One region of the Rhizobium sp. BIGb0125 genome, then DNA from elsewhere that is predicted to be linked to it. Evidence: riboswitches for the same ligand, from Rfam matches in the RefSeq annotation. Region 1 holds a riboswitch; each other region holds the start of a gene.
What was found. Region 1 has a riboswitch for cobalamin ahead of bluB (5,6-dimethylbenzimidazole synthase). Riboswitches for the same ligand answer to the same signal wherever they lie in the genome.
Positions count from the first base shown of each region.

Region 2: linked by a shared signal. The riboswitch ahead of M2418_RS10710 ((2Fe-2S) ferredoxin domain-containing protein) and the one ahead of bluB (5,6-dimethylbenzimidazole synthase) in region 1 are both predicted to bind cobalamin.
Region 3: linked by a shared signal. The riboswitch ahead of M2418_RS12630 (ABC transporter substrate-binding protein) and the one ahead of bluB (5,6-dimethylbenzimidazole synthase) in region 1 are both predicted to bind cobalamin.

Region 1 is NZ_JANUDV010000002.1:15,283-19,457, forward strand. Features, by position in the region: gene M2418_RS04125 (NADP-dependent malic enzyme) at 1-54, shown strand, start outside; gene M2418_RS04130 (DUF2865 domain-containing protein) at 233-1,315, shown strand; gene bluB (5,6-dimethylbenzimidazole synthase) at 1,350-2,036, opposite strand; cobalamin riboswitch at 2,116-2,301, opposite strand; gene M2418_RS04140 (TolB family protein) at 2,341-3,171, opposite strand; gene M2418_RS04145 (glyoxalase superfamily protein) at 3,354-3,731, shown strand; gene M2418_RS04150 (NAD+ synthase) at 3,868-4,175, opposite strand, start outside.
Region 2 is NZ_JANUDV010000003.1:499,274-503,448, forward strand. Features, by position in the region: gene M2418_RS10705 (ABC transporter substrate-binding protein) at 1-1,418, opposite strand, end outside; gene M2418_RS10710 ((2Fe-2S) ferredoxin domain-containing protein) at 1,433-2,221, opposite strand; cobalamin riboswitch at 2,351-2,542, opposite strand; gene M2418_RS10715 (GNAT family N-acetyltransferase) at 2,745-3,362, opposite strand; gene M2418_RS10720 (helix-turn-helix domain-containing protein) at 3,415-3,972, opposite strand; gene M2418_RS10725 (DMT family transporter) at 3,998-4,175, shown strand, end outside.
Region 3 is NZ_JANUDV010000004.1:194,733-198,907, reverse strand. Features, by position in the region: gene M2418_RS12640 (ABC transporter ATP-binding protein) at 1-621, opposite strand, end outside; gene M2418_RS12635 (iron ABC transporter permease) at 618-1,649, opposite strand; gene M2418_RS12630 (ABC transporter substrate-binding protein) at 1,655-2,674, opposite strand; cobalamin riboswitch at 2,856-3,094, opposite strand; gene M2418_RS12625 (methyl-accepting chemotaxis protein) at 3,202-4,175, opposite strand, start outside.

The DNA.
Region 1 (4,175 bases):
CGCGGCGTGGTCAACATGGCAGCCCTGGCTGTCGTGGAAGCCTCGCATCCGTAATGGTGCCCTAAAGCTGCGTTAACGCAGTTTTGAATTGCCGATTGCCGCAACTGCCTCATTTATATGATAACAATCTGATGAATGAGGCGCTTGCGGCATATCTTTTTCCATCCTTTTTGTTTGGATGTCCGCAGACGCGAAGCCGAAAACGCAACCACATCGGAAGCGGAACATACAGGTGACAGCTTTGAAACTGCGCAATTTTACAATGCTGTTTTTGCCGGTATTGATCGGTAGCTTTCCTGCCGTGTCCTTTGCCGCCTCGGTGTGTGATGACCTGCGTCAGGAATTGCGCGCACCGGCACAGATTATTGGCAACACTGCCGAAGTGCGCCATTTTGCCAGCGCCTTGACCCGCCAGAACATCATCATCCGCAAAATCCGCAATGATCTGAGGGCCTATGGCTGCTCGAGCGGCAGCATTGTCGTTTACGGTGGTGAAAATGCCCAGCTGTGCGACCAGATTGAAGATGCGCTTTATGACGCCGAGGCGGAGCGTGACGACCTGCTTGTCAGCCGCGACCAGATGATAGCGCAGCAACGTAATCGCGGCGTTGACCGCGACCGTGTCATGGCAGCACTTGATGCCAATGGCTGCTTTGACGAGCGCCCGCAGTCTGCGGCCGCTAGCCCGAATGATCAGACCCAGGAATTTGCCCCACCCGGCATGATCGAGGTGGACCCGAACCGCCAGCCGGTGTTCACACCGCCAATGCAGGGCGGCCTTAGAACCCTGTGCGTACGCACCTGCGACGGCGCGTTCTTCCCGATTTCGTCCAATGCCTCACCGCTTGATTTTCGCCGTCAGGCCGCGACCTGTGAGCAAATGTGCCCCGGTTCTGAGACCGAGCTTTATTACCACTCCCTGCAAGGTCAGGAGAGTGCGGACATGGTTTCTGCCGAGACCGGCAAACCATACAAGGACCTGCCGACCGCCTTTGCCTATCGCAACACGTCAGCAGACACCCGCTCGCCGTCCTGCGGCTGCAACATGGCGTCCTACTTCGACCAGATGAAAAAGCAGGAAGAGGCCAACCAGTCCAAACCCGCAGAACCCTATTCCGGCGTTACCGATATCAAGACGCCGAATGGCGAAAAGAAGCAGGCAGAACAACCGGTTGCCGAAGCACCAGCCGAGCGCGACTATGACCCCAAAGATAGCAAAGTCCGGGTCGTCGGACCACAATTTCTGCCCGAGGAAACCAGCCGGATCGATCTGCACAATCCGGCTCTGCAAGGTGCACAACCGCAGCAGCAGTGATGCACGACGCCTTTCCTCACACGCGCCAATAGATTTAGCGACGGCCCCACTGATCCTGGAACACCAGATCTTCCAGCGGCAGCCTTTTGGCCCAGCCCTTAACCGCCAGTTCCGGCTCGCGGTAGAGTTCGGTCACGTAACCCAGACATAACCAAGCAACGATTTCGATATGGTCGGGAATGCCGAGAATGCGGCGTATGTCTGCATCATGGAAGATACTGACCCAACCGACACCCACCCCTTCGGCACGGGCAGCAAGCCACAGGTTCTGGATGGCGCAGACCGTGGAATAGACATCCATGCGCGGGTTGTGGGTGCGTCCCAGAACGACGGTACCACCACGGGTCGGATCGCAGGTCACGCAGATGCTGAGGGGGGCGGTGCGAATGCCCTCGAGCTTGAGGCTACGATAAAGGCTCTGCCTGTCATCTTCGAACAGCAGCGCCGCCTCCTCATTGGCACGGGCGAAAGCCTGCCAGGCGGCATCACGCACCGTCTGATCCCTGATCAGTGTGAAGTTCCACGGCTGCATGAAACCGACCGAAGGTGCGGCGTGAGCGGCGGCCAGCAGCCGCTGCACCAGATCATCCGGCAATGGATGGCTTTCAAACTCATTGCGCACATCACGGCGCGTCTCAATGGCCCGGTAAACGGCTGCCTTGTCATCACAGGAAAAAGCGCCGGCCGCGTGGCGGGCTTCAGAAAACGGATCATCCTGCATCGTTAATCCCCAACAATGCCTATCGCCGGCAGATCCCGCAGAACCCATCCGGCAAACAACCATTCCCGCCGTCCATACGGGCTGGTCTATGATGTCGGGCCGGTCTTCTGGCTTGGCATCGTCCTTCCGCTGCCGCCTTCCCGGAACATCCAGTGGCGATTGGTGCAGCAGATGTCCGCCTTACAGCGTTGGGCACGCTCCGGTCTTGCACCGGATTCCCGATTCTCCCGCACGTCGTGCAGGCACCTGACGGCAGTGCTTATGTCCGCTAGATCGCGCAAATGCAAGCCGCGTGCATGTGGCGTCAGGTCGCCGGGAAATACCTGACATAGGCGAACTCATCGCCATCAGGCGACCAGTTGGGCGAGTTCATGGTGCCCTGCCCGCCAAACAGCTCAAACAGCGTCTCGACATTGCCGCCATCGGTATCCATCAACCGCACCCGCACATCGAGGTCACGGGGATGGTCAAAGACATCGGCGTCGTAGGACACGAACACCACCTTGTCGCCTGATGGCGACGGATGTGGAAACCAGTCTCCAAAATTACTGTCGGTTACGCGCTCGACGGATGAGCCATCAGTCTTCACACGCCATATCTGCATCAGCCCGGTGCGGCTGGAATTGAAATAGATCCACTGGCCATCGGCGGAGTAATCCGGCCCGTCATTACGGCCCTCACCATGCGTAAGACGTGATTCAACTTCGTTCTCTATGTCCATGGAATATATATCAAAAACCTGATCGCGAATGCCGCAGTAGGCAAGTGATTTTCCATCCGGTGACCAGCCATGCCAATAGGATGGCAAATTGTGCGTCATCAGCTTTGGCGTGCCGCCGGAAGACGGCAGCAGGTAGATTGCGCTCTTGCCAAACTCCACCTTGTCGGAAATGGCATAAAGCGAACCGTCGGGCGAAATGCCATGGTCGTTGTTGCACAGGGTCGCAAAACCTGTGTCCACCTTGACCGGTGTCGGATCACCCGAAAGCGACAGGCGATAGATCAGCCCATCGGCATTAAGCAGAAGGTATTGGCCATCCGGCGACCAGTTGGGCGCTTCAAACAGCGCCTCGGTCTGCCAGACCACACGCATCTGACGGGTGCGGATGTTGTAGATTTCGATGGAACTGCGCACGCATCCTCCCGGGATTACTCATCAACAGGATTGAGCGGACATTTTATTTGCCTCGCCCGACACCTTCACATAATGATCCTATTGCCGCAGGCACCGTCCTGCAAATTCAAATAAGGAGAACAGCAGCGTTTCGGCACCGTACGTTTACCCTGCCCCGTTTCTCCCAGGTTCGAGGTTCTGCGATGAATTCCATCGCCGATCAAGGCATCCGTATTGGCCGGATTGCCGCCATGCTTCCCGTCAAGGACATTCAAAAGGCCCATGACTTCTATGTCGGTGTTCTCGGCTTCACCAAGGTCTTTGAAAACGGCAATCCCGTCGGTTTCATGATCCTGAAGCAGGGCAATGCCGAGCTGCATCTGACCCTGCAGCCGTCACACAAGGCAGCCCCCTTCAACGTTGCTCACATGATGGTGAGTGACGTCGATGCCCTGCATAGGCTGTGCAAACAACATGGCCTGCGCATCATCAAGGGTCTGCAGGACAAGGATTACGGCCTGCGCGCCTTTGTTTTTGAAGACCCGGATGGCAACCGCATCGATGTCGGTCAGGTAATCTAGGTACGGGAATGGTGTCGCGCCGACGCGCTCCGCTGGATCTCTGTGACAAGCATAGAGACGACGAGAGTCGTGTTGCAGCCATACACGGCAACCCACCATACAAAACGGCGCGGTTTGAGCCGCGCCGTTCTTATCTCTACCGGTCTCTGAACCGGTTGGTGATCGGGTAACGGCGATCACGCCCGAAGTTCTTCTTGGTAATTTTCACACCCGGCGCAGACTGGCGGCGCTTGTACTCCGCAAGATAAAGCAAATGCTCGATGCGATGTACGGTCGTGACGTCATGGCCGCGCGCCACAATGTCATCCACCGACATTTCCTGCTCCACCAGGCATTCCAGGATATCATCCAGCACCGGATATGGCGGCAGTGAATCCTGGTCGGTCTGGTTTGGACGCAGTTCGGCCGATGGCGCCTTGGACAGGATGTTCGCCGGTATCACCT
Region 2 (4,175 bases), on a different contig from region 1:
ACACCGACATACCAGACCGGCGAGACAAGGAACGAGGCCGGAACGTCCTCAAACAGCTTGTCCTGCGCATCCAGCGCAATGCTGACGCGGGCATCCGGTTCACCTTCCGACGCAAAGCGGTCGAGAATGGCGTCAAATTCCGGCGATGCATATTTGGCGTAGTTGAGCGACGCGCCGGTACGTAGCATCGAGTTGAGGAAGAAGGCCGGGTCACCGCTTGGTGCAGTGTGTTGTGCCCAGAGCGCAATATCGAAATCGCCTGCCGAAGCAACCTGCTGGATGCTTTCAACCACCTGCGTATCAAGCTCCACGCCGACCCGTGCCAGCTGCGCCTTGACGACCGGCAGCATGGTTACGAGGTCAGGACGCTGCGGATAGGTAATGGCCAGCAGGCGCAGCGGCTTGCCGTCCTTTTCGCGGGTGCCGTTGGAACCCTTGGTCCAGCCCGCCTCCTCCAGCAGCGCCGCTGCCTTATCCAGATCTGTGACGCGGGCATTTTTTCCAGCAAAGGGAAAATAGGCGGCGTAAGCACCGGTTGCCGGTTCACCGCCATTGATCGCAGCTGCCAGTTCGGTGCGGTCAAAGGCCAGATCAAGCGCCTGGCGCAGTTTGACATCTGCCAGCAACGGACGGGTGGTGTTGAGGAAGGCCAGATACTGATAACCGACCGGGAAAGACTTGATGGTAAGGTCCGGGTTGGTTTTCAGGCGGCTGACGACTTCCGACGGCAGGCCGAAGGCCAGATCAAGCTCGCCGGATTCCAGCGCCAATGTCATGCTTTGCGCGTCACCAAACTTGCGGAACTCAACCGGAGAACGACTGTCTGCACCGGCAAAATGGGCGTTGGGTGCAAGTGTGATCGAGGCATCTGTCTTGAAGGCGGCAATGCTGTAAGGGCCGGTAAACAGCGCTTCACCATTGGCCGCCGGTGTGTAGGCCACCAGTGGCCATTCGGCAAACAGCGCCTGAATGTAAGGCACCGGCTTTTCCGTCGTGACCTTGAGTGTCAGGTCATCCACCGCGGCAAAACTCAGCTTGCCACCGGTCGCAAGCGCCGCCTTGTTGTTGGCGAAGGTATTGTCAAATCCGGCGGCCAGCGCCTTGGCGGTGACGGGCGAACCGTCTGAAAAGGCGCGGCCCGGCTGCAGGGTGATTGTCCAGGTCAGATCGTCATTGCGCTCTGCCTTGTCAGCCAGTTCCGGCACCAGCTTGCCATCACGGTCAACGGTAAACAGGTTTTCGCCAACGCCGTGGCTGGTCAGTGCCCAGCCATTGGAACCCTTGGCCGGATCGGTGCCCGAGGTGATGTAGGTTGCGCCAACGCGCAGCGGCTCTGCGGCAAAACCGGCAGCCGCCGTGGACATGACGGCGGTGGCAAGCCAGGTCGCACCAAGGCGCGACAGGAATTTGGATGACATTTTATCTCCTCGGATCAGTTTTGGGGAATACGCAGCCGCTGCTTGCGGCCTGTTGGATGGTAGGCGTGGGTCTCGACCACATGGTTGCCGAGTTCAGGGCTGCCGAGCAGATGGCCTGCAATGATGTCATCGACCGCCTGTTCGGTAACGCCGCCGTAATAGGTGCCATCGGGAAACACCTGCAGCACCGGCGCCAGATTGCACGGCCCAAGGCAGGTGGATTTGGCTGTCATGGTGCCAGCACCGGTGACGCGCAGTTTCAAACGTTCCTGCTGGTTGCGAAGGTGGTTCCAGATCGTATCGGCGCCTGCGCTGTTGCAGGCACCGCCGGAACAGACGAGAACGCGGTATTTTTGCGCGGGCACCAGCGAGCCTTCCTGTACGACCGCCTTGGCGGGCGTGGTTTCCAGCGCCTGCGCCTGCCCCAAAAGCTCGCTCATCAGCGGCAGCATTTGGCTGGCAGAGGCGATATCGCCGGTGATGGAAATTTCGGGCCAGGGCTGGGTGGCTGACGCACGCCAGCGCTTCAGCGACTTGACCAGCCAGTTGCGGAAACTCGGCTCGACCGGCAGAACCAGCGGCAGAATGGTGATATGGTCAAGCTGCTGTTCCAGCAGGGAAAACAGCCCGTCGCGCAGCGAGGGCGTGCCCTGCTCCGTAAAGGCAAATTGCACGATGTCTCCGGAGTGTGACAGCGCAATATGTTCAGCCAGGTTTTCGGCAAGACGTTGCATTTCCAGATGTGGAGATGCGGCAAAGGCAGACTTTGCAATGAGAAGAATGGCGCGCCGTGACGGGCGCATGGGTGGGGTTTTCTTAAGTTCTACGTCTTCATTCACTGCCAAAATCTCGAATACAGGAGGCAGCAAAAATGAAGGCATGTCTGGCAGGAAGGCCGCGCACACACTCATTCCTGTGGCACACCCCGACCACGGAATCGTATCTCGTCAGGCAGGTCTCCTGGCTTGCGGGTCAATGCCGTTGTCCGTCTTCCCGGCATTTCTGCCAGTGACATGTTGGACAAACGGCTAACCGCTTACAGTTGCGGGACAGCTTCGGTTTTGCACCGAATTCCCTCTTAGCTTCCACCCAGAGGTGGAAGAACCATGACCCAGACAAGCTACACGTTCAGATATCACTGTCAATGTTACCAAGCCGCGCTTTGGTACGGGCAGCGGATGGACCGACAGACAACATAAGTTACGTTATTACATAACATGACTATCTATTATGGCAAGAGCATTGGGTGGCGAATGCACGGCAAGCCCCTGCCCCTGGCAACCGTGTGACAAGGGCAAGGTTGGGTGACTGGTGTTAGGCTTGTTTCTATTCCGGCTGGATCAGCGGCACATGCGGTGCGGCCGTCAGTGGCAGGTGGCCGGTCAGGCGCGGATCGGCCTGCGTTTCCACCTGAAAAGCGTACGGCCGGAAACCGGAGCGCAGGTAAAAGCCGAGTGCCGAGGGATGGTCCAGCGTGCAGGTGTGCAGGTGCAGGCGTTTGATGTCTCTCTGCCAGGCACGTTTCAGCGTCGCATTCATCAGCGCGCGGCCAAGACCCTTGCCGGTTACTTCCTCGGTCAGGCCCAGAAACACCAGCTCACACTCATTCGGTTGACGAAAATCAAGTTCCATCAGGCCGATGTCCTGCTGACCATCGCGCAGCACATAGACCTCGACGTCGTCATGGCCGATGATCGAGGCCAGTTTTTCATCGCTGATGATGAGGCGCGAGAACCACAGCCATTCTGCACCAATCTTTCGGTACAGCGTGCGGTAGGCCTCCAGATTTGGCTTTTCCATTCGTTCAAGGCGGATGTCACCGGCAAAGGACGGTTCCGCCGCGTGCGGGTTTTCGGTCATTTCCAGACAGGTGACGACACTGGCAACATGTCCCGGCTGGACGTGCGAATAACCTGATGGCGTGAAGGTCTTTGTGGTGCTCATGATCATGCTCGATATATGCGGAAGGCAGGAATTGGGGTGTTTGGGCTTGCGTTTAGCAAACCACCACGCGGGTAAAATGCAGCACTTCATCGCCGATATTTTCATAGGAATAAGGCTGGGCGCTGTCGAAAATGGTGAAGTCCCCGGCTTTGACCACCACCGAACCATCCTGTTTGTTGATGCGCAGGCGACCCGCCGACACGGATATCATTTCATACCAGCCAACCGGGTCCGGCTCTGCCTGATAGGTATCGCCCACATCGATCGACCAGGACCACAATTCGGCAAGGCTGCGGGCTGGCGCCGTGCCCAACAGCACGGCAAAACTTTTGCGTGTTGCGCCGCGCCAGGCAATTTCCTCGACCTTGGTGGTGCTGGCGGCCGGATTTGCCACCATGGCCGCAAAGCCGACACCCAGCGCACGCGACAGCGAGGCCAGTTTGCTGAGGCTGATATTGGTATCGCCGCTTTCGAGATTGCTGATCATGCGACGGCTGAGGCCGGAGGCCTGGGCCAGTGCTTCCTGACTCATGCCCGCGTCGGCACGGTACCGGCGAAGATTGGCAGCCACATGCGCGAGAACATCGGATGGGTCATCTTGACTGTGCATTATATTGCTCATATTGCGTATTATTATGCACACACTTTCGAAATACAAGCTGGTTTTTTCCCGCCAGGAGCTGGCGTTGATCGCCATTACCGTGGTCTGGGGCGCGACATTCCTGATCATACACACTGCCATGAGCCATACCGGGCCGCTGTTTTTTGTCGGCCTGCGGTTTCTCGGAGCTGCTGCCATTTGTCTGGTCATTT
Region 3 (4,175 bases), on a different contig from region 1:
GACCGCGAGATTATCGCAGAACATCGCTGCAAGATTGAGATCATGCAAGGCGACGATACACGTTACCGGCAACCGGGACACCAGCGCCAGAATGTCCAGCTGGTGCTGAATGTCGAGGTGGTTGGTTGGTTCATCCAACAGAAGCTGTGACGGCGTTTGCGCCAATGCCCGGGCAATATGAACCCGCTGTTTTTCACCACCAGACAGCGTGTGCCAAAACCTAGACGCTTTATCCAGCATGCCGACATGTGTCAGCGCATCCTGTACGGCGGCCTCATCTTCCGACTTCCAGATTGAAATCGGGCTGCGATGCGGTGTTCGTCCAAGCTTGACGACATCGAGCACACTGACCTGGATTTCCGTCGTTGCCTGTTGTTCAACAAAGGCCGTACTTTTGGCAATCTGGGCCTGAGAAAGGGTCGCTATGTCCTCGCCGCCAAGTGTAATTACGCCGCTCTGGACTTTGCGGATACGGCAGATGAGCCGCAGCAAACTGGATTTTCCCGAACCATTTGGCCCAAGCAGGCCAAGCGTCGTGCCGGGTGCAGCGTCGAGAGTTACGCCATTGACAATAAGACTGCCGCCTGAAGCCCAGTGCACTTTTTCCAGCGAAATACTCATGCGGCCCTCCGTGCACGGTAGAGAATAAAGGCAAAAGCGGGCGCGCCAAACAATGCAGTTACCACGCCGATTGGCAGGATTTGCTGTGGGATGATGATACGTGACACGATATCGGCTGCCACCATGAATATGGCACCGATCATCGCAGACACAGGCAAAAGACGCTGATGTCCGGAGCCAGCAATGAACCGTGCGGCATGGGGAATGACCAACCCGACAAATCCGATACAGCCAACGATGCTGACGACGGTTGCCGTCATCAATGCCGTCACGCCAAGCAGAGTTATGCGTACACGACGAACGGGAATACCAAGTCCGGCGGCGGTATCTGTACCGAACATGAAAGCATCCAATGCCCGGGCATGGGCCGCACAAAACACAAAACCCAACAATGCAACGGGTGCAGCGAGATAAACGTCCGGCCAGCGCACACCGGACAGGCTACCGAGCAACCAGAACATCACACCACGTGCCTGTTCTGCATTTGCAGATGTGGTGACGATATAGGATGTCAGCGCATTAAAGAGCTGCGAACCGGCCACGCCGGCAAGAATTATACGGTCGCTGCTGCCACCAGCGCCGGCCGCAAGCAGTGACACGAGAAGAAACGCAACGACGGCGCCCAGAAATGCGCCCGTAGACAGTGTCAAAACACCGTAACCGATTCCCAGAACCATAATACAAACGGCACCGGTCGAGGCACCTGCGGAAATGCCCAGCACGAAAGGTTCAGCAAGAGGGTTGCGTAGCAATGCTTGCAGGATCACGCCACAGAGCGCCAGCGCAGCCCCTGCACTTGCCGCAACCAAGGCGCGGCTCAGACGATAGTCCCAGATTACGCCTTCATGGATGCGGCTGATTTCAAACGGCATTCCAAAGGCGCGTTTCATGATCGCCTTGACCGTCGTATCGAGCGGAATGGAAATTTCGCCGATCGACACGGCAAGACTTATCATGAAGCCGAGAAGCGTCAGAAAAAAGACGGTGACTGCCAAAGGCAGCCACCATGCTGAACGACGTGCAGGCATTTCTGTCACTTGGAAATCCCGAGCGCCTGGATACCCTTTGCCAGGATTTCAATGCCATCAATCGTACGAATGGTCGGGTTCATGGACTGTGCATCCATCATGACGAAATGTTTGTTCTTAACGGCATCCATGTGGCTGGTGACCGGATCGTTCTCCAGGAAGTCGATCTTGACCGCAGGATCATCGGCGGCATAACGGCGACGATCCATGGTAGCGATAACGACGACAGCAGGGTTGGATTCGGCAATGGTTTCCCAACCGACCAGCGGCCACTCTTCTTCCGTGCTTACGACATTTTTGGCACCAAGCGTTTTCAGAATATAGGCCGGAGCACTGTTTTTACCGGCAATATAGGCGTCGCCCTTCACTTCCTTGCTGGAGAACCAGAAAACAACAGGAAGATTGGCCGACGATGCGTTTCCGATCGACGCGACGGCTGCGGCCTCACGTGCCCTCAGATCGGCTACCAGTTTTTCGCCCCGTTCTTTGATATCGAAAATATCGGAGAGTTCGCTGATCTGCTGATAGATCAGATCCATCGTGAAAAGTTCTTTGCGTACGCCATCGCCACCATCGGCATTGATCTTGGCCACGCAGTCTGCAGGAGAAACATAGGTATTGATGCCAAGTGAACCGAATTGTTCGCGTTTGCCCACAGAACCCTGCGTGCCGACGTGCCATTCGAACTCCGCAGCAACCAGATCAGGCTCTTTGCCGACAACCGATTCAAAGCTGGGGTCATTGTCTGCAAGGCGCGGAATTTGCGCATTGACGCCTTCATATTCTTTCAAAACCGGCCCAACCCAAACGGCGGTACCGGCAATCTTGTCTGCCAAGCCAAGGGAAAACAGGATTTCGGTCATGCCCTGTCCGATCGAAACGATCTTTGCTGGCGCCTTTTCGAACGTAATCGACTGACCGCAATTGGTAACCGTCAACGGATATTGGGTCGCCGCATGGGCACTAGCAGAGAACCCGGCAACTAAAACGGTTACAGCACTGAGAGTTTTTATGATGGCACGCATGGAAGCCTTCCGATTGGAAATATTTGAAATGCAGTTGAGATTACGGGCCTAAATTGCCCGGTTTGTGCAGCGTTTAGAAAAACGACGCGCGGTTAACCCAACAATGCAATGAACGGAGGCAACAAATGCATATGTTATGTAATAACATGACTATTCCTTTCCGGACAACCCCGCCCGGTGCGTTGGATTAACAAATAACGGCAGGTCTCCTGGCTCACGAATTCACGCCGTTCATCTGCCTTCCCGTGCACTCAGCGGCACAGTGGCATGGTGTAAGAGCTACACCACAAGGATGAGCGGCAATCCGCTTACAGTTGCGGGGGCAGCCATGGCATTGTTTCTTCGATAGAAACGCACCATGTTCCCTATTAATCCCCTCCAGGTACAACCCTTTGGAGAACCGTCGGATGCCACTTATGGCCAAGGCGCAGACAAGGTCAAGGCTATTGCGACAGACCGAACAAAAGAAAACCGCCGCCCCAGAGATTGAGGCGGCGGCATTTTTCATTCTCAAAAATCTTGGAGGCTCAGAATTCTGTCCAGTCCGCTTCCTTGGCTGTAGTCGCAGCGGCAGATGAACCGCCACCGAAGGCGCTCGCCAACCTATTGCCCAGTGCACGTGCTGGAGACGCAATCGGCCTGGACTTTGTCGATGCTGCCACCGGTGCCGGTGCAGCAGGTCGCGAAGCCGAAGCGGCGGCGCGAGGAGCAGCAGGCCTTGCGAAACCAGCCATACCGCCGGTGCCTGTCAGTCTGAACTGGCCGAGCAGCGAGTTAAGGGACGTGGCTTCCGTTGCAAGACCATGGCTTGCCGCCGTTGTTTCTTCGACCATGGCAGCGTTCTGTTGCGTGCCCTGATCCATGGTGTTGACGGCGGTGTTGATTTCCTGAAGACCAACCGACTGTTCGCGGGTTGCCTCAGCAATCGCGTGAACATGCTGGTTGATTTCCTGAACCTGAGCAACGATAGCGTCCAGCGCCTTGCCTGTCTGGTCGACAAGGTGAACCCCGGTTTCGACATGCGATGTCGAGGCAGTGATCAGCGACTTGATTTCCTTTGCGGCATTTGCAGAACGCTGGGCAAGTTCACGAACTTCCTGCGCCACGACAGCAAAACCCTTACCAGCTTCACCAGCGCGGGCCGCTTCGACACCCGCGTTCAGAGCAAGCAGGTTGGTTTGGAAGGCAATGTCATCGATAACACCGATGATGTTACCGATTTCGCTGGAGGATTTTTCGATCTGCTCCATTGCGGTGACGGCTTCACGCACCACTTCACCAGACTTTTCTGCTTCCTGACGGGTACGGGAAACCAGGTGGCGTGCCTCTTCTGCGCGCTTGGCGGAATCTTTGACCGTCGTGGTGATTTCTTCCAGAGCGGCGGCTGTCTCTTCAACAGAAGCAGCCTGCTGCTCTGTGCGGCGGGAAAGGTCGTCAGCCGAGGAGCGGATTTCATTAGCACCAGCATCGATGGCGCGGGCATTTGTACCAACGCTCTGCA